DNA from 2 places in the Pseudoalteromonas sp. NH0006-46 genome. Region 1 is predicted to be linked to the other one. Evidence: predicted binding sites of a transcription regulator. Region 1 holds the regulator's gene; the other holds the start of a gene.
What was found. The regulator FliA, encoded in region 1, starts transcription of late flagellar genes. The targets are predictions, from matches to a motif close to CTAAAGNTNNNNNNNNNNNNGCCGATA.
Positions count from the first base shown of each region.

Region 2: the regulator FliA is predicted to act here: its motif matches at 6,062-6,088, upstream of pomA (flagellar motor protein PomA).

Region 1 is NZ_BAAJML010000001.1:662,153-673,915, forward strand. Features, by position in the region: gene AC27I2_RS03015 (flagellar biosynthetic protein FliQ) at 1-261, shown strand, start outside; gene fliR (flagellar biosynthetic protein FliR) at 265-1,044, shown strand; gene flhB (flagellar biosynthesis protein FlhB) at 1,054-2,184, shown strand; gene flhA (flagellar biosynthesis protein FlhA) at 2,258-4,366, shown strand; gene flhF (flagellar biosynthesis GTPase FlhF) at 4,388-5,863, shown strand; gene AC27I2_RS03040 (MinD/ParA family ATP-binding protein) at 5,856-6,716, shown strand; gene AC27I2_RS03045 (RNA polymerase sigma factor FliA) at 6,743-7,453, shown strand; gene cheY (chemotaxis response regulator CheY) at 7,493-7,876, shown strand; gene AC27I2_RS03055 (protein phosphatase CheZ) at 7,895-8,662, shown strand; gene AC27I2_RS03060 (chemotaxis protein CheA) at 8,678-10,939, shown strand; gene AC27I2_RS03065 (protein-glutamate methylesterase/protein-glutamine glutaminase) at 10,998-11,763, shown strand, end outside.
Region 2 is NZ_BAAJML010000002.1:638,677-650,439, reverse strand. Features, by position in the region: gene AC27I2_RS07805 (tetratricopeptide repeat protein) at 1-754, opposite strand, end outside; gene AC27I2_RS07800 (M20 metallopeptidase family protein) at 867-2,183, shown strand; gene AC27I2_RS07795 (DNA topoisomerase III) at 2,208-4,148, opposite strand; gene AC27I2_RS07790 (flagellar motor protein MotB) at 4,311-5,231, opposite strand; gene pomA (flagellar motor protein PomA) at 5,234-6,001, opposite strand; gene AC27I2_RS07780 (exodeoxyribonuclease VII small subunit) at 6,297-6,539, shown strand; gene ispA ((2E,6E)-farnesyl diphosphate synthase) at 6,542-7,429, shown strand; gene dxs (1-deoxy-D-xylulose-5-phosphate synthase) at 7,531-9,393, shown strand; gene AC27I2_RS07765 (hypothetical protein) at 9,592-11,703, shown strand; gene AC27I2_RS07760 (ligand-binding sensor domain-containing diguanylate cyclase) at 11,745-11,763, opposite strand, start outside.

The DNA.
Region 1 (11,763 bases):
GAAATTTTTGTTGATATTCTTAGCGATGCACTGTTTTTAGTTATTAAATTAGTATCAGCTATTGTTGTTCCAGGTTTAATTATTGGCCTAGTGGTTGCGGTGTTTCAAGCGGCTACGTCTATCAATGAGCAAACGTTGAGTTTTTTGCCTCGCTTATTGATCACTATTAGCGCGTTAATTGTTGGTGGCCACTGGTTCACTCAGGAGCTAATGGATTTTTTTACTCGGTTAGTGCTGCTTATCCCCGAAATTGCAGGTTAACAAGTGGAGTACCCGTTTTCAGTTGTCATTCAATGGTTGAGCGATTTTTTACTCCCTTTGGTAAGAATTAGCTCCATGATTATGATAATGGCGGGTCTTGGCGCTAAAAATGTGCCAACACGTATAAAGCTGGGTTTATCAGTCGTCGTGACTCTGTTGGTTGTTCCAGTGCTTCCTCCTGCTACATTTACTAACCTGTTTTCGTTCGAAATGATTTTAGTAGTGATACAGCAAATGCTTATTGGAATCGCGATTGGCTTTGCATCTACCTTACTCCTCAATACCTTTGTATTGGCAGGTCAAATACTTGCTATGCAAACCGGTTTGGGTTTTGCTTCTGTTATTGATCCCTCTAATGGTGCTAGCGTTCCGGCGGTTGGCCAGTTTTTTCTTATTTTAGCAACACTATTATTTTTTGTATTTAATGGCCATTTAATGATGATACAAATGGTTGTGCATAGTTTTGAAGTGCTGCCAATTGATGGTAATTGGTGGTCGGTAGACCACTATTGGGATATTGTAACTTGGGGCGGCTGGATGTTTACAACAGCTTTAGTGCTCTCACTTGCCCCATTGACAGCAATGCTGGTTATTAATATTTCATTTGGCATTATGACACGTGCGGCGCCGCAGCTAAATATTTTTGCGATTGGTTTTCCATTCACGCTTGTAGCAGGGCTTGTCATTATTTGGGCAACATTAGGCAACTTTATTCTGCAGTTTGAATTTCAGTGGCTTAAAATGATCGAACTAATGTGTACCTTAGTTGGTTGCTCGCCTTAGGAGTGCGTTATGGCTGAAGATTCAGGTCAAGAAAAAACAGAAGAACCCACAGGGAAAAAAATAGAAGAGTCTAAAAAGAAAGGGCAGGTTGCTCGTTCTAAAGAACTAGGTACTATGTTTGTACTTATTTTTTCAGCTATTTCACTGTTAATGTACGGCCCTGAAATTGGTAAGGGTTTATACAATATTATGGGCAGAATGCTTAGCCTTAATCGAAATGAAACCTACGACACTACTAAAATGTTTGCGGTTTGGTCTAGTGTGGCTGATGCGCTTATTTTTCCTATGGCTATGTTTGTATTCATTATTTTGTTTGCAGGCATTATAGGCAACACTTTATTGGGTGGCTTTAATTTTAGTTGGCAAGCAGCCGCTCCCAAAGCAAGCAAAATGTCTCCGTTTAAAGGCTTTAAACGTATGTTTGGTCCGCAAGCAGCGGTAGAGCTCACTAAAGCTATTTTAAAATTCTTAGTCGTTGCAAGCTTTGCTTTTTTTCTAATTAATACTTTTTTCGACGAAATTTTACACTTAAGCATTGAGTCTGCGCCTAACAATATTATTCATGCGCTCGAAATACTTTCGTGGATGTTTTTGGCATTATCATGCACATTGGTAATTATTGCGGCAATTGATGCGCCGTATCAAAGTCATACTCACCATAAGCAGTTAAAAATGACACTGCAAGAGGTAAAAGACGAGTACAAAAACTCTGAAGGTGATCCTCAAATAAAAGCGCGTATTAGGCAAACTCAAAGGCAAATGTCTCAAAAAAGAATGATGCAAGACGTGCCTGATGCCGATGTTGTGGTTACTAACCCAACGCATTATTCTGTCGCGCTTAAATACGACACCGAGCGAGCAGGTGCTCCTATAGTGCTTGCAAAAGGCGTAGATGAACTTGCTATGCAAATACGAAAGGTGGCAAATGGTAACGATGTACCGATTGTTGAGTCGCCCATGCTTACGAGAGCGCTTTATCATACCGCAGAAGTGGGTGAACAAATTCCTGATCAACTCTTCACTGCCGTTGCACAGGTGTTAGCTTATGTTTTTCAGTTAAAACGCTTCAATAAAGGTCGCGGAAAACGCCCGACAAAGCTTAATAAAAAGCTCCCCATCCCAGATGCTTACAGGTATTAATATTACTCCTTTATTAACTTGGAATAGTTATTGCTAATTCTACGTAGTGTCAATTTTTTGAAATTGTAGAATTATGAGTTTTAAAGCGGTATTACAACAACTTAACGCAGACAAAAAAGAATATGCAAAAGGCGTAGGTACACCTTTGCTTGTGCTTGCAGCTTTGGGAATGGTCATTTTACCGTTACCGCCATTTTTACTTGATATCCTTTTTTCATTCAATATTGCTTTGGCGTTGGTGGTACTACTCGTAACGGTTTACACCATGAAACCGGTTGAGTTTGGTATGTTTCCGGCCGTATTACTTATCGCCACAATTATGCGTTTAGCACTTAACGTAGCAAGTACACGTGTTGTACTACTTGAAGGACATAATGGTGGAGATGCCGCGGGGAAAGTGATAGAAGCCTTTGGGTCTGTTGTTATTGGCGGTAACTATGCTGTTGGCCTAGTGGTATTTTTAATTCTTATCATTATTAACTTTGTTGTAATTACCAAAGGTGCAGGGCGTATTTCTGAAGTATCAGCACGTTTTACACTTGATGCAATGCCAGGTAAACAAATGGCAATTGACGCCGATTTAAACGCAGGATTCATTAGTGCAGAGCAAGCGCGTGATCGCCGCGAAGAGGTTACTCGCGAAGCTGACTTCTATGGTTCAATGGATGGTGCAAGTAAGTTTGTAAAAGGTGATGCTATTGCTGGTATTGTCATTTTAATTATCAACATTGTTGGTGGTTTATTTGTTGGCATGATCCAGCACGATTTAAGTTTTGGCCAAGCTATGGAAGTTTACACACTGCTTACGATTGGTGATGGCCTAGTGGCTCAGCTTCCCTCACTGTTACTATCGATTGGTACAGCGATTGTAGTAACACGTCAAAACGAGTCACTCAATATGGGCGACCAGTTTAAGAAACAACTTGGCAACGAGAAGTCATTATTTATAGCTTCTGGTATCTTAATTACCATGGGCTTAGTACCGGGCATGCCTCATTTAGCATTTTTAAGCCTAGGCGCATTATTAGGTTATTTAGCTTACTACACTCAACAAAGTAAACTAAAAGTGGCTGCAGCAGAGGCTGAAGCTGCTGCAAATGGAGCTGCTGGTACGGGCGTTGCTAATAAACAAGAACAAAAAGAACTGGGTTGGGATGATGTTCAGCAAGTAGATGTAATTGGATTAGAGGTAGGCTACAGGTTAATTCCTTTGGTTGACCAATCTCAAGGCGGAGAACTACTAAATCGTATTAAGGGAGTACGTAAAAAGCTTTCTCAAGAGCTGGGTTTTTTAGTTCCACCCGTACATATTCGCGATAACTTAGAGCTTGACCCTAATGCATACAGAATTACGCTTATGGGGGTATCTACAGGTGAAGGTGAACTTAAGCATGGTGATGAACTGGCAATAAACCCTGGTCAAGTATTTGGGCCAATTAAAGGGATTGAAACTAAAGACCCTGCTTTTGGACTTGATGCGGTATGGATAAAACCAGATCAAAAAGACGAAGCACAATCGCTAGGTTATACCGTGGTAGATTCAGCCACAGTTGTGGCTACACATATTAGCCAGTTACTCACAAACAGTGCAGCACTGCTGTTAGGCCACGAGGAAGTACAGAACTTATTAGACATGTTAGGTAAAAGTCACCCTCGCTTAGTTGAAGGTTTAGTTCCTGACGTATTACCGTTAACTGTGATTGTAAAAGTACTACAAAACTTACTTAATGAAGGGGTTGCAATTCGCGACATGCGTTCAATTGTACAAACGCTTGTTGAGTATGGCCCGCGTAGTCAAGACCCCGATGTATTAACGGCTGCAGTGCGTATTTCATTACGCCGATTAATAGTTCAAGATGCTGTAGGTATGTCGTCAGAAATCCCTGTCATAACCTTGGCGCCTGAGTTGGAACAGATGTTGCATCAGTCACTGCAAAATGCAGGCGACGAAGGTGCCGGTATAGAACCAGGACTTGCAGAGCGACTTCAAGTGTCACTAAACGAAGCGCATCAAAACCAAGAAATGTCCGGTGAACCTTCAATATTGCTAACGTCGGGAATGTTACGCACTGTGTTATCTCGTTTTGTTAAGTACACCATCCCGGGTTTAAGGGTGATGTCTTATCAAGAGGTACCAGATGAAAGACAGATCAAGATAGTCAGCTCTGTAGGCCAACAATAAGATTTTTAAAGGGGTTGAATCATGAAAATAAAACGTTTTTTTGCTAAAGATATGCGCACAGTACTTAAAGAAGTTAAAGACGAATTAGGTGTTGATGCGGTTATTATGTCAAATAAAAAGCTAGCTAACGGTGTCGAAATTGTAGCAGCAGTTGATTATGACAAAGCAGCCCCTAAAAAAGAGCAACCGCAAAGTGCGCCAGCAAAAAGTTTTGCAAAGTCACAGCAAGTGCATAATTTTGTAAAACCAGAGCCACTTCGCGCTAAGCCAGAGCCACAAGCGAAAGTAGCTGATAGTCTTCAAGCATTATTAGAGCGTCAAGCTCCACGTCCTCGCTCTGCAGAACTGGCTTCTATGTTTTCGCAATCAGGTATTGATACTACAGACAACTACCAAGAGCCAGTGCAAGAACAGCGTCCTCGACCTATATTTACCAATGAACGCCAAGCTTCAGCTCGTCCGCAAACACAAGCAGACAGCCTTGGGTTTGATGACCTAGAAAGTGATTTTGATGACCTTGATACCCCAGTGACAAACCGTCAAGAAACTAAACATAATGAAAGTGAGCAAATTTCGTCAATGCGTGACGAAATGAATGCCATTCGTCAGTTGTTAGAGCATCAAGTATCAGGGCTCATGCAACAAGACATGGCAAGACGCGACCCTACTCGTGCATGCATGATTGATCGTTTAGTTGGTATGGGTATAGATAAAGATGTTGCAGAGCAAATGGCGTGCTTTGTTCCTGACGATGTGTCTCGTCAGCAAGGTTGGAAAGCACTTTTAACAATGGTTGAAGATCAGATGCAGACAACCAATAACGAAATTTTACGTCAAGGCGGTGTATACGCTTTGGTTGGCCCAACTGGGGTTGGTAAAACAACCACAGTTGCTAAATTAGCTGCACTTGGTGCACAAAAGTACGGTGCAGACAAAGTCGCTTTAATCACAACCGACACATACAGAATTGGTGCTTATGAGCAACTTGCTACGTATGGTCGAATTATAGGCTGTGGTGTTAAGCAAGTTAAAGATGCTAATGAATTAGCTGAAGTTTTATATCATTTACGAAATAAACGACTAGTATTAATTGATACTGCGGGTATGAGCCAACGCGACTTACGTTTAACTGAGCAGCTTAATACTCTTATGCGTAACCAGCGCGTTGATATTCGTAGCTATTTAGTGCTCAGTGCAACATCGCAAATACACGTGTTGCAAGAAACCGTTAGACACTTTAAGAAAGTGCAGTTAAGTGGTTGTATATTCACCAAATTAGACGAATCTTTAAGTTTAGGTGAGATTATTAGTATTGCGATTCAAAATCGCCTTCCAATAGGGTATCTTACTAACGGTCAACGAGTACCAGAAGATATTCGAGTTGCAAATGCTGAAAAACTAGTTAAAAAGGCTGAGCAACTCTATTTAAAAAGAGCAAAAGCACAACATTCAAGGCACCAAGCAGTGGCGCCAAGCACAGTAGGGATGTATGATTAACACAGTATTAGATCAAGCAAGTGGCCTGCGCAAAATGAGTCAAAACAATAACAACGGCGTAAAAGTTATCGCTGTCACTGGCGGTAAAGGTGGAGTAGGAAAAACAAATGTTTCTCTTAATACTGCAATTGCATTAGGCCAGCAAGGTAACAGAGTATTGGTTCTTGATGCCGATTTAGGCTTAGCAAACTGTGACGTTATGCTAGGGCTGCGTGTTGAACGTAACTTATCACATGTTTTATCTGGTGAATGCGAACTTGATGAAATTCTAGTTGAAGGCCCCGCAGGTATTAAAATTGTACCCGCGACGTCGGGTTCTCAAAGCATGGTTGAATTGTCGCCTTCAGAGCATGCGGGACTTATCAGAGCTTTTAGCGAATTAAATACAGAATTTGATATTTTAATTGTAGATACTGCAGCAGGTATTTCTGACATGGTGCTGAGTTTTTCCCGCGCAGCACAAGATGTCATGGTTGTTGTATGCGACGAGCCCACATCAATAACAGATGCCTACGCGCTGATAAAAGTATTGAGCCGTGAGCATGGTGTATATAAATTTAAAATTGTTGCAAATATGGTCCGCAGCATGCGTGAAGGGCAAGAGCTATTTGCTAAACTTTCCAAAGTAACCGATCGTTTTTTAGATGTATCAATGGACTTGGTTGCAACGGTTCCCTACGACGAAAATATGCGTAAGGCAACACGCCGTCAAAAAGTTATTGTAGAACTTTTTCCAAATTCGCCTGCGGCACTGGCGTTTCAAGCGCTAGCAACAAAAGCAGTTAAATGGCCAATACCTAACCAACCATCGGGTCATCTGGAGTTTTTCATAGAGAAACTAGTAAACGGCTAATTATGACAACATTGGTGAATAAAGTTATGGGATATCAATCAGCACAAAATTTAAATGTGATTGTTGAAAAACATGCATCACTCGTCAAAAAAGTGGCATGTCACCTTATAGCGCGTTTACCTGCCAGCGTTCAGCTGGACGATTTAATACAATCAGGCATGATTGGCCTGATTGAAGCTTCTAAGAGCTTTGATGCAACCAAAGGCGCCAGCTTTGAAACTTTTGCAGGGATTCGTATTCGTGGCGCAATGCTTGACGAAATGCGACGCGGCGATTGGGCACCCCGTTCAGTGCATCGCAAAAGCCGTTTGGTGGCTGAAACAATTGCTTTTTTAGAAAAAAGCTTAAGCCGTGAGCCTACAGATATAGAAGTTGCTGAAAAACTTGAAATTTCGTTAAATGAGTACCATCATATCTTAAACGATGTAAATGCAAGTAAAGTACTCGGTATAGAAGACCTTGGTGTCGACGAGGATGTCATCAGTCCAGTTGATCAAGATTTAGCGCTAGACAAACCGTTTAATAACGTTAAAAATGAGCGGTTTAATGAGTCTTTGTTAGGTGCGGTAAAATCTTTGCCAGAACGAGATGCAATGGTGCTTTCTTTGTACTATAACGATGAAATGAATTTAAAAGAAATAGGGCATATACTCGATGTAAGCGAATCGCGTGTAAGTCAAATACATGGTCAGGCGATGATTAAGCTCAAAGCTAAAATCAATGACTGGATAAATTAGTAGTAAGTAAACAAGGTTAAGACCTCACTGGGGGATGTTTTGGATAAAAACATGAAAATTCTGGTTGTTGACGATTTTTCAACAATGAGACGTATTATTAAAAATCTGTTACGTGACTTAGGTTTCACTAATGTTCAAGAAGCAGACGATGGGTCAACCGCTTTGCCAATGCTACAAAATCAAGTATTTGATTTTGTTGTTACCGATTGGAATATGCCAGGAATGCAGGGTATAGACCTATTAAGAGCAATACGTGCGGATGATAAGCTTAAACACATTCCGGTATTGATGGTAACGGCTGAAGCTAAAAAAGAACAAATTATAGCGGCAGCACAGGCAGGTGTTAATGGTTACATTGTTAAGCCATTTACTGCTGGAACACTCAAAACTAAATTAGAAAAAGTATTTGAACGTTTAGGCTAATGATAGGGGGAGAGGCTTATGTCAGCACTTGCTGCGCCTCAAATAACTTTAGAACAAGCTCGTCAGCTCGTTGTTTATCTAGAAAACGGTGAGCAAGACAAAGCCAATCAGTTAATTTTAGATACTGCTTCTAAGGAGCAATCTGAAATATTTGCTGAAGTTGGAAAGTTAACCCGTCAATTGCATGAAGCTTTAAAAAGCTTCGAGCTAGACACTCGCTTAACTGACTTAACTACCGATGCGATTCCAGATGCAAAAAAACGGCTTAATTATGTTATAGAAATGACAGAAAATGCCGCAAATAAAACAATGGATGCTGTTGAGGCTAGCCTACCAATTGCTCAGCAGTTGGCGGATGAGATATCTCATATCAAACCGACATGGGATCGCCTAATGAATCGAGAGATTGAGTTAGGAGAGTTTAAATCGTTATGCCACAGCATTGATAAGTTTATGAACAAATCTCATCATAAAACCGATGAGCTGCAAAGTTTGATGACAAATGTACTTATGGCGCAAGACTATCAAGATTTAACCGGGCAAGTTATTCGCCGGGTTATTGAGCTTGTTAGAGAAGTCGAAGAAAGCTTGATCCATCTTTTGACTGCCTTTGCTGATCAAAACGACGGTAAAGCCGAAAAAATAGAACAACAAAAAACAAATGAACCATTAGACGAACAAACTTTAGCAGGTCCAGAAGGCCCTATTATTGATAAAGAATCACGTAATGATGTTGTATCTGATCAAGATGAAGTCGATGATCTTTTATCAAGTTTGGGCTTCTAAGAGGAGAGTAACTGCATGTTTGAAGTCGATGAAGATATTTTACAAGACTTTCTTGTAGAGGCAGGAGAAATCCTAGAGCTTTTATCTGAACAGTTAGTTGAGCTGGAAAACAATCCAGAAGACACCGAATTACTCAATGCCATATTTAGAGGGTTTCACACTGTAAAAGGTGGTGCTGGGTTTTTAGCCATGACGGAGTTAGTTGACGCATGTCATGGTGCAGAAAATGTATTCGATTTACTCAGACAGGGTGTACGAACAGTTAACTCTGAGTTAATGGATGTGATTTTGCAGGCACTCGACACTATTAACGAGATGTTTGCTACCATTCAAAACCGCGATAAACCTGAGCCTGCCGATCCCGAACTACTTGAAGTTCTTCACAAACTGGGCTTGCCTCCAACAGAGGAAGAGCTTGCTGGTGAATCTCCATTTGACACGGTAGATGAGCCTCAACATGAAGCTTTAGAAACGCCTGCGGCAGAAGAAACTTCATCAGCAGATGAAGAAGACCCATTTGCCTTTGATGAGTTATTTAGCGGCGGTTCAGCTGCGCAAAGCGATGAAGAAACTCAGATAGATGAAATAACAGAAGATGAATTCGAAAACCTACTCGACGAGCTACACGGGAAAGGTCAAAGCCCAATAGCTGAAAGTTCGCCAAGTAGCAGTGATGTCAGTGGAGACATTACAGATGATGAGTTTGATAATCTACTTGATGAACTCCATGGCGTTGGAAGCTTTGGCGCTGTTGCCGCTAGTGAGCCTGCAAAAGAGCAACCAGCAAGTAATAATCCAGTAGAAAATACTGCAACGGCATCAACAAATACATCGGCAAGTAATACTAGCGATGATGAAATTAGTGATGATGAATTTGAGGCTTTACTAGATGAACTTCATGGTACTGGCGCTCCTAAATCAATAGAGAGTCCTGCAGTTTCAGAGTCTAAGCCAGCGGCAAAACCCGCGGCTAAGGTAAGTGAGCCTGTTAAAAAGCCTGAACCCGTAAAAGCTGCTGCGCCAAAACCAGTGCAAAAGCCTGCAGAAAAACCAGCAGCAAAAGCAGCGCCTGCTCCAGCGCCTGCAGCTGTGAAAAAACCAGCTCCTCCTCAAGCCGAGACAACAGTCCGAGTTGACACAAAACGCCTAGACCAAATAATGAATATGGTGGGTGAGCTTGTACTTGTTCGTAACAGGTTGGTAAGTTTAGCAACAAACTCAGAAAGTGAAGCAATGGGTAAAGCCATTTCTAACTTAGATGTTGTGACGGCTGATATCCAAGGCGCAGTAATGCAAACGCGAATGCAGCCAATTAAAAAGGTATTTGGCCGCTTCCCTCGAGTTGTTCGTGACTTAGCACGAAGCTTAAATAAAGATATTAGTTTACAGCTTGTTGGTGAAGAAACTGATTTAGATAAAAACTTGGTTGAGGCACTTGCAGATCCACTTGTTCACTTAGTTAGAAACTCAGTTGACCACGGAATAGAGATGCCAGCAGCTCGTGAAGCAGCTGGCAAACCTAGAACGGGTAATGTCACGCTTTCAGCTTCGCAAGAAGGCGACCATATCTTGTTAACTATCAAAGATGATGGTGCGGGTATGGATGCTGAGAAGCTCAAAAAAATTGCAATCAGTAAAGGCGTTTTAGATCACGATCAAGCGAGCCGTTTATCAGATACCGAAGCGTACAATTTAATATTTGCACCAGGATTTTCTACTAAGGAAGAGATCTCTGATATTTCAGGGCGTGGTGTGGGTATGGATGTTGTAAAAACTAAAATCACTCAACTCAATGGCTCAGTGAGTATTCAGTCAGAGCTAGGTGTTGGTACAATTTTAGAAATTAAAGTACCGCTAACACTTGCCATATTACCTACCTTAATGGTTGTAGTTGGTGAACAAACATTTGCACTACCATTGGCTGGTGTTAGTGAAATATTCCACTTAGATTTAACCAAAACAAATGTAGTTGATGGTCAACTAACGATCATTGTACGTAAAAAAGCAATACCGCTGTTTTATCTTGAGCATTGGTTAGTTAAAGGAGCAGATCGTACTCAGCGCAAAGCTCAAGGCCATGTTGTTATTGTTCAAATAGGTACTCAGCAGGTTGGTTTTGTCGTTGACTCCTTAATAGGACAAGAAGAAGTTGTGATAAAGCCTCTTGATGCACTTCTTCAAGGCACTCCTGGTATGGCAGGTGCAACTATTACGTCAGATGGTGGAATTGCACTTATTTTAGATGTTCCCAATATGTTAAAACACTACGCAGGCTAAATCATAAAGCAGGCACACAATTAAGTGTGCCTACATAGAAATTTAATAAGAGAGCTAAATGGCCGTAAAAGTTTTAGTTGTTGACGATTCAAGCTTTTTTCGTCGTAGAGTAAGCGAAATTCTTGAGCAAGACAGCGACATACAAGTAATTGGATTTGCCATAAATGGCAGAGAAGCTGTTGAAAAAACGGCCCAACTGCGTCCTGATATGATCACAATGGATGTAGAAATGCCAGTGCTTGATGGTATTAGCGCGGTTAAAGAAATAATGGCCAGCAATCCTACACCAATTTTAATGTTTTCTTCATTGACCCGTGCTGGCGCAACAGCCACACTCGATGCTCTTGATGCGGGGGCGATGGACTTTTTGCCTAAAAAGTTTGAAGACATAGCACGTAATAATGAAGATGCCATAAAGCTTCTCCAAGCTAAAGTTAAAGAAATTGGCAATAGACGCATTCCCAGAACTTTTAAGCCAGTGTCGTATTCTAAACCCGCAACACGTGCGGTACCTCAAAGAAGTAGCACATCTTCCATCAGGCAACCGGATAGAAGTTTTCAGCGTTCAACCCCTGAACCATCATTAACCAAAACACAGAGCTCACTTCCTTCTCGTGCCAGTGGAAAGCAATATAGATTAGTCGCAATTGGTACGTCTACGGGTGGCCCAGTTGCTTTACAAAATGTGCTAACGCAATTACCAGCTAATTTCCCGCATCCTATTTTACTCATTCAGCATATGCCCGCTGCTTTTACACCGGCATTTGCAGCTCGCTTAAATGGTTTGTGCAAAATAAAAGTAAAAGAGGCACAACAAGGTGATC
Region 2 (11,763 bases), on a different contig from region 1:
AATTGAGGTCCTTTTGTAATACGGTAAATAGTACCTCTAATGCTTCTTCTTTTCTTCCTGCTTCATTCAATAAAGTACTGAGTTCTTCTTTAAGTTCGAGATCGTTTGGGTACTTATCTACTTGCTGCTGCTTTAATTGTATCTCTGGTGAGTCTTTTGCATCTAGTGCTGCTTCGCACTTTGATTTGATGTTATTAAAGTATGCATCTTGATCTTGCGAGTCAATTGTTTCTATTAAGGCTTGAGCCTCATCTAATTTGTGAATTTGAATACAAATATCTGCAAGCACTAATTTAATACGTACATTAGTATTATCTATTTCGTATGCTTGCTTTGCATAATTAAACGCTGCATTGAGGTCAGACTTCAATAAAGCCTGTTTAGCTTGCTCTAATAATAAATCCTGTTGAGCGGGTAGATGTTTAGATAAGGCTTCGCGTATTTGTGATTCAGTTTGAGTACCGGCAAGCAAATCTACAGGGGCTGAGTCTTTTAAAAGCACAAGTGTTGGCAATGTTTGTAAGCCAACTTGTTGTGCTAATTGTGAAGCTAACGCTTGCTCTGCATCACAATCTAAATTCGCTATTACTATATGGCTTGTATATTCAGCCGCTATTTTATCTAAAATTGCAGCCTGCCCGATACAATCAGGACTTTGAGGTGAGAAAAAGTTAAGTAATACTAATTTTTGTTGTGATGTTTCTCCAAGGACTTGCTGAAGGTTTTGTGCATTAATACTTACTATATTGCTCATTGAATTGATTGCCATACTGATCTATTTAAGGTTTTATATGGTGATAAACATAATAAATACAAGTCGTATCACTAAATCACTCGGCGTACATAATCAATTAATGAGGCAAATCATGAAACTATCTTACCTTAGCGCTGCGCTTTTATTTGCAGCCCCGCTTTTACAGGCTAAAGGGCTCGACTTAGACCTAAGCAAAACAATGCCTAGTATTGAAAAGTTTTACCTCGATTTACATCAATCGCCGGAACTCTCATACAGCGAAAAGAACACAGGTAAAAAAATAGCCGGCAAGCTTAGTAAGCTCGGATTCGAGGTTACAGATAATGTAGGTGGATATGGCGTTGTTGGTATTTACAAAAATGGCAATGGCCCAACAGTTATGATACGCACTGATACGGACGGTTTACCTATTACCGAGCAAACAAATAAACCCTACGCTTCAACTGTAAAAGTAATTGACGAGCATGGTGCAAACGTTGGCGTTATGCATGGTTGTGGTCATGACATTCATATGAGCTCGTTTATAGGTACTTCTGAGCAACTCATTGCACATAAAAGTAAATGGAAAGGTACACTAATGATGGTTGCACAACCTGCAGAAGAGGTTGGAGGCGGAGCTAAAGCAATGCTCAGTGAGGGGTTATTTAGTAAATATGCCAAGCCTGACCACATTATTGCCCTACATGTAAGTGCTAGCGTGCCAGCTGGTAAAGTTACCATGAAAAACGAATATACCATGGCAAGTGTGGATTCCGTTGATATAAATATAAAAGGTAAAGGCGGCCATGGTGCATACCCTCACACCACTATTGACCCGGTAGTTATAGCTGCTCGTACAGTACTGGCTTTGCAAACGATTACAAGTCGCGAGCTTTCTCCTCTTGAACCATCCGTTATAACAGTTGGCTCTATACATGGTGGTTCTAAACATAATGTTATTTCTGATGAAGTGAAACTACAACTTACACTGCGAAGCTACAACCCAGATGTACGTAATGCGCAAATTGCTGCAATTAAACGAATAACCCGAGGAATTGCTCAAAGTGCAGGGCTTGAAGAGCCTGACTATCCTGCTGTTGTAGTTCATGAAGATGAATCAATTCCATCGACTTATAACAACCCTTCACAAACTAATATAGTACGAGGTGCTATTAAAAATGTCATAGGCGATACAAACGTACTTGAAACACAAGCAGTAATGGCAGGAGAGGACTTTGGCCTTTATGGCCGTACTGACGAGAACATCCCTATAACATTATTTTGGCTAGGCGGCGTTAATCAACAGCAATACGAAAAAGCAATAAAAAACAACGAAACACTTCCATCATTGCACTCAAGTAAATTTGCACCTGATTATAAAGTGGCGCTTCCTACTGGAATTAAAGCCATGAGTAACGCTGCGGTTGCGTTATTTAATAAAAGTGAATGACTTATAAACCAACAAGCCCTGCGGTTAATTTGTTACAGGGCTTTTTTTGTAGCCTGATTTTTTAAAAGGTGCTTTTTTAGCGCGCTTTGCAAAGCGCTTTTTGGCAGGCGTTTTAGGCAGCTTGGCAAATACCCGGCTGTCACAGTTAGCGGCCTGATCCACAAAATTAGTAAGATCAGCAAGTAGAGGTTGTAAAAACTGCTGATAACTCAAGGATTGTTGTGCAATATCACCTAGGCTTGACTCCCATTTTGCCGTTAAGTCAGGACTTGCTAAACCTTCAGGCAAAACACTAATTAATGCAAGACCTGTCTCTGTAGCTTTAATTGTTTTGCCTTCACGCTTTAAAAAGCGCCGTTTAAATAACAACTCTATAATGCCTGCTCGAGTAGCTTCAGTACCTAAACCATCGGTCTCTTTTAATATTTTTTTGATATGTGGATCTTTTACATAACGGCTAATCCCCGTCATCGCAGCCAACAATGTTGCATCAGTAAAATGAGCTGGGGGCGAAGTGTGCTTTTCTATTACACTTCCTTGAGTACATTTCAGGTTCATCCCTTTTTCAAGATAAGGCAACGTTGCCTCTTCTTTTAATTCTGATTTACCCATTAACACTTTAAAACCTAAGCTGACTTCTTGTTTAGCGTTGGCTTTAAATAAACCACCAGCAATTGTTACCTCTGCTTTAGTTTCGTTATAAACATAATCTGGGTAAAACTGTATTAAATAATGCCTACATATTAACTGGTATACTTTCGCTTCATCATTTGCCAAGTATGCGCTTTTTAAAAGTTTAGCCGTCGGTACTATAGCGTGGTGAGCAGCCACTTTAGAATCATTAAAACATTTACTCTTATGCTTTACGTTTGCTCCATCGACTAATTCTACTGGCTGTCCTTTGTTCTGTGCTATCGCTTTAAAGATAGCGGCGGCATCTTGGTGATGATCTTTTGGTAAATACCGATTGTCTGAACGAGGATAAGTAATTAATTTGTGACGTTCATATAATCCTTGGCAAATATCAAGCACTTGCTGGGCAGGCATGCAAAATGCTTTAGCTGCATCTATTTGTAGTGCGGATAGGTTATAAGGCAAAGGTGCACTTTGTTTTTTTTGTTTTTGTTCAAGCGCTGTTACCTCTCCTTTTTGATTAGTTATACGCGAAGCCACATTTTCGGCTAATGCTTTATTTAGCACTCGCCCTTCTTTATCTTGATAAGGTTCGCAAGCTTTACTCGGTACCCACTTGGCTGTAAATAGCTGCTGTTCAGGAGTAACTAAACTAGCTAATACCTCATAAAATGGTTTTGATACAAAATTAACTATTTCGTTATCGCGGTTAACCACTAACCCTAGAATGGGAGTTTGTACGCGACCAACTGATAGCACATTGCCAAACCCTGCTTTTTGCCCAGCTAACGTATAAGCCCGAGTGAGGTTCATCCCAAATAGCCAATCAGCACGGGAACGAGCAAGTGCTGAGACACTCAGTGGAATAAATTCCCGATTAGAGCGCATACTATTAAGCGCTTTTTTTACTGCCGCTAAGTTTAAATCACTTATAAGTAGACGCTGAATACTTTGCTTTTTAGTTTTACTTATTTTGGCTTGTTCTATCACTTCATCTACAAGTAACTGCCCTTCACGATCGGGGTCACCGGCATGTATAAGTGTTGTAGCCTGTTTAATTAACTTTTTTAAAACGCTAAGCTGCTTGCGAGTTTTTGTTTTAGCCTTTAACTGCCATTGTTCCGGTATTATCGGGAGGTGTTCTAATTGCCATTTTTTATAGCGCTCATCGTAATCATCAGGCTCAGCTTGTTCTAACAAATGACCAATACACCATGAAACACAATCACCATTAGCGACCTCAATGTAACCATCGTGTTTTTTGTGTGGTTTTGGAAGTGCATCAGCGATTGCACGCCCAAGTGAAGGTTTTTCTGCAATGTAGAGTTTCATACACTCGCCTACAACTGGTTATATAAACAGTAGTCTAGCATAGCAATTTCAAAGAGGGAGAGTTTTTAATGAATTGTCTGCATTAATGAGTATCAAGTGGTAGTGACTCGTAAAGCTTATAAGCTGGGCTGCTAATTAAGCCCAGCTTTATAATTAAAAGAGTTATCTTACATCAATAGGATCAGATTCTTTTGCCTTGCCTTGTAATATGGATATTTCAACTCGGCGATTACGGCGTCTGTCTTCATTGGTATCGTTAGGAACTAGCGGCCTTGTTTCCGCACGGCCAACGACCATCATTCGTGTTTTATCAAATCCTTGAACTGTTTGTAATTCGCTGGCAACGGCCACTGCGCGCTTAGACGACAAATCCCAGTTATTAACGTATAACTCATTCGATACTTGGAAATCATCTGTATGCCCTGAAACAGTAATTTCCCCTGGCACGTCTTTTAAAAGCACACCAATATCCTGAATAATGGGTTTAAACTTAGGCTGTAAAAAAGCACTGCCCGAAGGAAACGAACCATTCTCACGAATACGAATAATAATCTGCTGGCCCAAAGACTCAAGCTCTATTGCACCATCTATTATTTGCTTCTCTAACTGCTGCGCTATTTTTTTAACGAGTTCATTTGTTTGTTCTTGATCTGCTGCAGATGTTGCTTGTTCAGATGATTGTTCTTGCGATGTGCTTCGAGACTCACCACCGCGCTTATCACCCCGCTGCTCTTGTCTACCGCCAGCAGAACTTTCATCGCCGGCCTGAAACTCTAGCATTTGCTGGGTCATTTCAACGGTTTGCTGCTGAATGGTTTCTATTGGTGTAGGTTCTGGTTTACCTGGGGTGAATTCCATGGCGATAACTGATGTCCCTTTTGGGATATCTTTAACTTCAATTTTATTTTGTACACCAAAAGCAAACTTCATAGAGCCTGCTATTTGTTTAAATTTAAGTACATCCATTTCTGAGAATGCCAATAATAGTACAAAAAAGCACATCAACAACGACATTAAATCAGCAAATGTTCCCATCCACGCAGGTAAACCTGGGGGGGGGCATTTGCACTCTTCATCAGACATGGCTACTCCTCGGTATCAACTTTACGTTTAGACTCAGCTAAGTAATTTTTCAAAATACCTTCTATCACTTTCGGATTTTGACCATCTTGAATCCCTAAAATAGCATCAAGAATTAAACGCTGATTCATTGCCTCTTCGTCTTTACGCAGCTCGAGTTTTACCTGAATTGGAATTGCTACAACGTTTGCTAAAAATGCACCATACAGAGTGGTCAATAGTGCCACGGCCATTGCAGGCCCGATAGCTTTAGGGTCGTCCATGTTTGATAACATGGCAACTAAGCCTATTAATGTACCAATCATCCCCATTGCAGGAGCTATATCGGCAAGTGCTTTAAATAAGCCAGCACCGAGCTCATGACGGGTGGTGGTTAGGGAAATATCTTTTTGAAGTGTGGCGCGCACAACGTCAGCGTCATGCCCATCAACAAGCATGTCAACGCCTTTACGCATAAATGGGTTTGGAATTTCAGCTTCTTCAAGTGCTAAAAACCCCCCTTTACGAGCGGAATCTGCAAGCTCTACTGCTTTTTCAATTAACTCTTCAGGCGATTCAATTTTAAACATGAATGCCTTACCAACCACTTTACCTATCCCTAAAAATTGAGACATAGTGAAGTTTGATAAGACAATAAATAGCGAGCCACCAAATACAATTACACTTGAAGGTGCATCGGCAAACATGCCCATTTCACCGCTACTACTCATAAACATAGACATGACGATTAAGCCAATTGCGCCTAGGATCCCTATTATGGTTGCTAAATCCACATTTCCTCCAGAGATTTCATGTTTAAATGCCTTATCATAAACTTTTTATTATTAACTGCTTATCGGCAACATACTGAATTGCTTAAGTCGTTTTTGTAAATAAACATATAAAGTTATATTTATTATTTTATATCAAGTTAGGCACACAGCCTAATTATCGAGTTTTCCTAATAAATAACACAAACTAACACGCGATTAATCGTCCTAAATGTAAAAAACTCATATCATCCTTTGACCTAGTTTAGCATTCCCCCTAAAATTGGCTCCTAAATTTATTATGTAAGCTGAAATAAAGATGGCGACTAAAAAACCTGAAAACTTAAGTTTCGAAAAAGCACTAGAAGAATTATCAACAATTGTTAGTGAAATGGAACAAGGTGATTTATCGCTTGAACAATCATTGAAGCAGTTCGAGCGTGGTATCGCGCTCGCTGGAGCGTCATCTGAAAAACTACAGCAAGCAGAACAAAAAGTATCTATTTTAATGGGCAATAGCGAAAAGTCAGCACTTACAAACTTTAATAACGATATGGAATAGTTGTGAGCATAAAAGACTATATTGAACGTGCTCAGATAGATGTAGCCACTACACTCAACCGCTACTTTGAACAGCCGCTCGATAGCGATAAAACCATAAAAGAAGCCACTCATTACAGTTTATTTAATGGTGGTAAAAGGCTACGCCCTTTTTTGGTTTACGCTGTTGGTGAAATGCTCGGTGCTAAAAAAAGTGACTTAGACATTTTAGCTGCAGCCATAGAATGCATTCACAGTTACTCCTTAGTACATGACGATCTGCCCGCTATGGATGATGATGATTTACGCCGCGGCTACCCTACTTGTCATATTGTGTATGGCGAAGCACAAGCTATTTTAGCCGGTGATGCATTGCAAACTCTCGCCTTTGAACTTATAGCCACACACAACTTTAATTGCTCATCGCAATCGCAAGTAAAAATGATTGCTGCTCTTGCACATGCATCAGGTATTGAAGGTATGGTTGCGGGACAAGGCTTAGACATTGCCGCAACTGACACAGTTGTTTCGGTACAAGAACTTGAACGCATCCACAAGTTAAAAACCGGTGCACTAATTAACTGTGCTATAACACTAGGTGCGCTGTGCAGTGAAAACGCAGATGAACAAACTTTAGATAACTTGAGTATTTTTGGGTATGCTATAGGGCTGGCATTTCAAGTACACGACGATATTTTAGACGTGGAAGGTGACACCAATATATTAGGTAAACCACAAGGCTCAGATATAGAAGCGAATAAAGCGACATACCCAGCGTTATTAGGTATGCTAGGCGCTAAAGAAAAGGCGCAAAATTTAATAACACAAGCCCACGAAGCGTTAGCACTTATTGATGCAGATACAACGCTTCTTGCGTCGCTAGCAAATTACCTTATTGAACGTGACCATTAGTCGCAGCTTAAGCGTATTGCAAATAGCACTGACATTATTACTTAACATTCGTTATTCATTCCTAGTTGAAAACGAATGTGCTCGAAGGATATAAAAAAGCCATGACACTTGATAGTAGCAAGTATCCATTACTTAACTTGGTTGACAAACCAGCTCAATTACGAGACTTAGCGCAGAATAAACTTCCCGAGTTTAGCAATGAACTACGTGAGTATTTACTTAACTCTGTATCGCAAAGTAGCGGTCATTTAGCGTCTGGTTTAGGCACGGTTGAGCTTACAGTTGCACTTCATTACGTGTATAACACACCAGAAGATCGTGTAGTATGGGATGTTGGGCATCAAGCCTATCCGCATAAAATCTTAACGGGTCGGCGTGATTTAATGCACACCATTCGTCAAAAAAATGGCCTTCACCCATTCCCGTTTAGAGATGAAAGTGACTACGACACATTTAGCGTTGGTCATTCAAGCACTTCAATTTCTGCAGCATTAGGCATGTCAATTGCGGCGCAAAAAGAAGGCGCTGGCCGCAAAACTGTCGCTGTTATTGGTGATGGCGCTATTACTGCGGGCATGGCGTTTGAAGCAATGAATCACTTAGGTGATGTAAAATCAGACATGCTTATTATTTTAAATGATAATGAAATGTCGATTTCTGAAAACGTTGGCGCATTAACCAATCATTTTGCACGTATTTTATCTGGTAGCTTTTACACCAATATTCGCGAAGGGAGTAAAAAACTACTGTCTGGCGTACCGCCTGTTAAAGAGCTTGCCAGCAGAATGGAAGAGCACCTTAAAGGCATGGTTATACCAGGTACGTTTTTTGAAGAACTTGGCTTAAATTATATTGGCCCAATTGATGGGCACGATGTAAACATGCTGGTTGATACATTACGTAATATGCGTAATTTAAAAGGCCCACAACTTCTTCATATAAAAACGCAAAAAGGTAAAGGTTACAAGCCAGCTGAAGCAGATCCAATTGGCTATCACGGCGTACCTAAATTTGACCCCAGCACATCAAGTCTACCAAAATCAAAACCAGGCGCGCCTACTTTTTCAAAAGTATTTGGCGACTGGTTATGCGACATGGCAGAGCAAGACGACAAATTAATGGCTATTACACCGGCTATGCGTGAAGGTTCGGGCATGGTGCGCTTTTCAAAAGAGCATGCTGATAAGTATTTTGACGTAGCAATTGCTGAACAACATGCCGTCACCCTAGCTGCGGGGTTTGCTTGTGAAGGCTTAAAGCCTGTTGTTGCTATATATTCCAGCTTTTTACAACGCGCGTACGATCAATTAATTCACGATGTTGCATTGCAAAACTTACCCGTATTATTTGCCATAGACCGAGCAGGTATTGTGGGTGCCGATGGCGAAACACATCAAGGCGCATACGACCTAAGTTTTATGCGTTGTATTCCTAATATGGTTATTATGGCACCTAGCGATACTAACGAATGCCGCCAAATGTTATACACCGGTTACAAAGCTAATTGTCCGGTTGCTGTTCGTTACCCTCGCGGAAGTGCAGGTACGGCAGAGATTCAAAGCGATATGCAACTTTTCGAAATTGGTAAAGCAAATACAGTAAAACAAGGTTCAAAAATTGCCATTTTGTCATTTGGAACATTACTTGAAAATGCACAACTTGCTGCAACTGAACTTAATGCAACACTTGTTAATATGCGCTTTATAAAGCCGCTTGATACTTCACTGCTAAACGACATTATTAAAAATCACGATACCATAGTTACTCTTGAAGATAATGCCATTGCCGGAGGCGCAGGCTCTGCGGTTAACGAATACTTAGCTAGCCAACAGGCCAATGTTAAAATACTTAACTTAGGTATTCCTGATGAGTTTATTAAGCACGGCACGCAAGACGAAATGCACGATGAAATGGGCTTAGGCCAGCAAGGTATTTTAAGTTCAATTAGGTCATTTACCGCTTAGTTAATTATTCTAATTGTTTAAAGAAAGGAGCCTATTGGCTCCTTTTTCGTTTTTATTATTATTTTTTGCATCCAATTTAACTTTTTAACCGTTATTGCAGTGAGGTTAACATGTAAATAATCAGTGCTGCTTAGTATACGCTTTACGAGCAAGCCTTTATTTACCTAAATTTGATGGAATATTTAAAAGGTAAAAATGATGAATAACGTTAATTTAACAACTTACTCTGCACAAAAAAACACATTGAAACAAAAACTTAGTTTTTCAGCTTTAACACTTGCAGTATTAATCGGCATTACAGGTTGTAGCTCAGACGATGGTAAAAACGGCGTAGATGGTATTGCAGGCACTGATGGACAAAATGGTTCCGACGGTAAAAATGGCAACCCAGGTTTTGCAGCTGCAACATTTATTTTGGCTAACAATGGAGAAACCAACGCGGGTACCATTGACTTAATTAACCAAAGTGCTTCTAAATTAAAAACCTTTAATACAACAGCTAACGAAGGCGTCGCTTTTGATAGCCTAGGTAACTTATTACAAGCAAGCGACAATGAAAATGGCAGTATTAAAACTATCTGTCAGCTTGCTAACCGTGCTGACGGCGCCAGCTATGCTGCAAATACAGATCGCGAAATAACAGGTGCTAACACAACGCTAGTAAACCCTAAGGGAATTGCTACAGCACAAAAGAGTGGTCTTATTTTTATTGCTGACTTTGGCGCAATGCAGGTAACGACTTTTGGTGCTACAGCAGCCGGCAATGCAGCTCCTTTAGGTATAACCATTACAGAGGCTGCACCATGGGATGTTGATTATGATGAAACTAATGACCGCCTTTATGTAGCACTTACAAATGGTGATGTAGCCGTTTACGATAATTTTGTTAATAGTGAATTTGCCGCAATGCCAAGCCGCACAATTACCCCTGCCAATAATGATGGTACGCAAATATCTGTAAATATCCACGGTATTGTTTATGACCCAAGTACTAATAAACTTGTTTTGTCTGATGTAGGTAGTGCCTCAGATGCAACCGATGGATCGTTATTTGTAATCAATAATGCATCAACCGCAGAGGGTTTAGTAAGCGTTGCACGAAGTATTGCCGGCCCAGCAACAATGCTTGGTAACCCCGTTGATATTAGCCTTGAAGGTAGTGATTTGCGTGTAGCCGAAAAATCAAATGACGCTGTTCTTGTCTTTAGCAATATATTTTCAGGTGAAAGCGGCGATATTACTCCTGATTTAGTCACCTCAACGATTAAACCTGAGTCAATTACTAAACTGGGCATGCCAAATGAGAGGGCTGACATTTCAGATAGTGATACTGCTAATATGGGGCTTTTAGGGGTCGCTGTAAGCAGTAACCCAGGTACTGCAGGTGAAACAACTGGGCAAATTAGTCGATTAAGTTCACAACTTAATACTGAAATTGGCAATTATAACGCGAGTCAAACTATAGAAAGCACGACCTTCGACAAAGCGGGAAACAGTTATACAACGTTCGATAACAGTGCAACTTCTATTGGTGGTATTGTTATTTCAAATAAAGTAGCAATAAACCGAGATGGACAAACGTATAATACAAGCCAAGATAGTATTATTACTGGAGCGAACACAGGCCTTATATCTCCTAAAGGTCTTGATGTTGCTTCTGATAGCGGTATGATTTTAGTTGCAGAAAATAATGCAGATACGCCGAGCATTTCAATATTTTCAACGTGTACTACAGGGGATGCGTCCCCTTTGATGACACTTACTTTTGCAAACGGCGCTCGCCCTTGGGATGTTGATTACGATGCAAGCACTGACCGTGCTTTTGTAGCACTAACAAATGGAACCGTTGCTGTATTCGACGAAGTCAAAAGCAAGCTAATGGCTGGTAATACTAATATTGCCGTTGAAGATAGGCTTATAACACCTGCAAATGCTGGAGCCGCAATAGAAGCGCCAAGCAATATACATGGCATCGACTACGACTCGCTAAGCGGCTCGTTAATCCTCTCTGATGTTGGTAGCGCAGCAATTGCCGATGATGGCAAAATATACGTGTTGAATAACGTAGCAATGGCGTCGGGTTTGGTAAACATAAGCACCACTATTAGCGGTCCAAATACCCTACTGGGCAACCCTGTCGATATTATGTATACCGGGACAGATTTATACGTAGCTGAAAAATCAAATAATGTGGTTATGCGTTTTAACAATATTTTAAGCAGTGCCGGAGGCGACGTTAGCGCCGATGCAAGCACTGCATTTACAGCACCTGAGTCAGTGGCAATATTACCAGCTTGGCTTAATCAATAGAGTTAACCTCACCATACCTGATCAACAATGTTGGTCAGGTATTATCGCATCCACACTTTT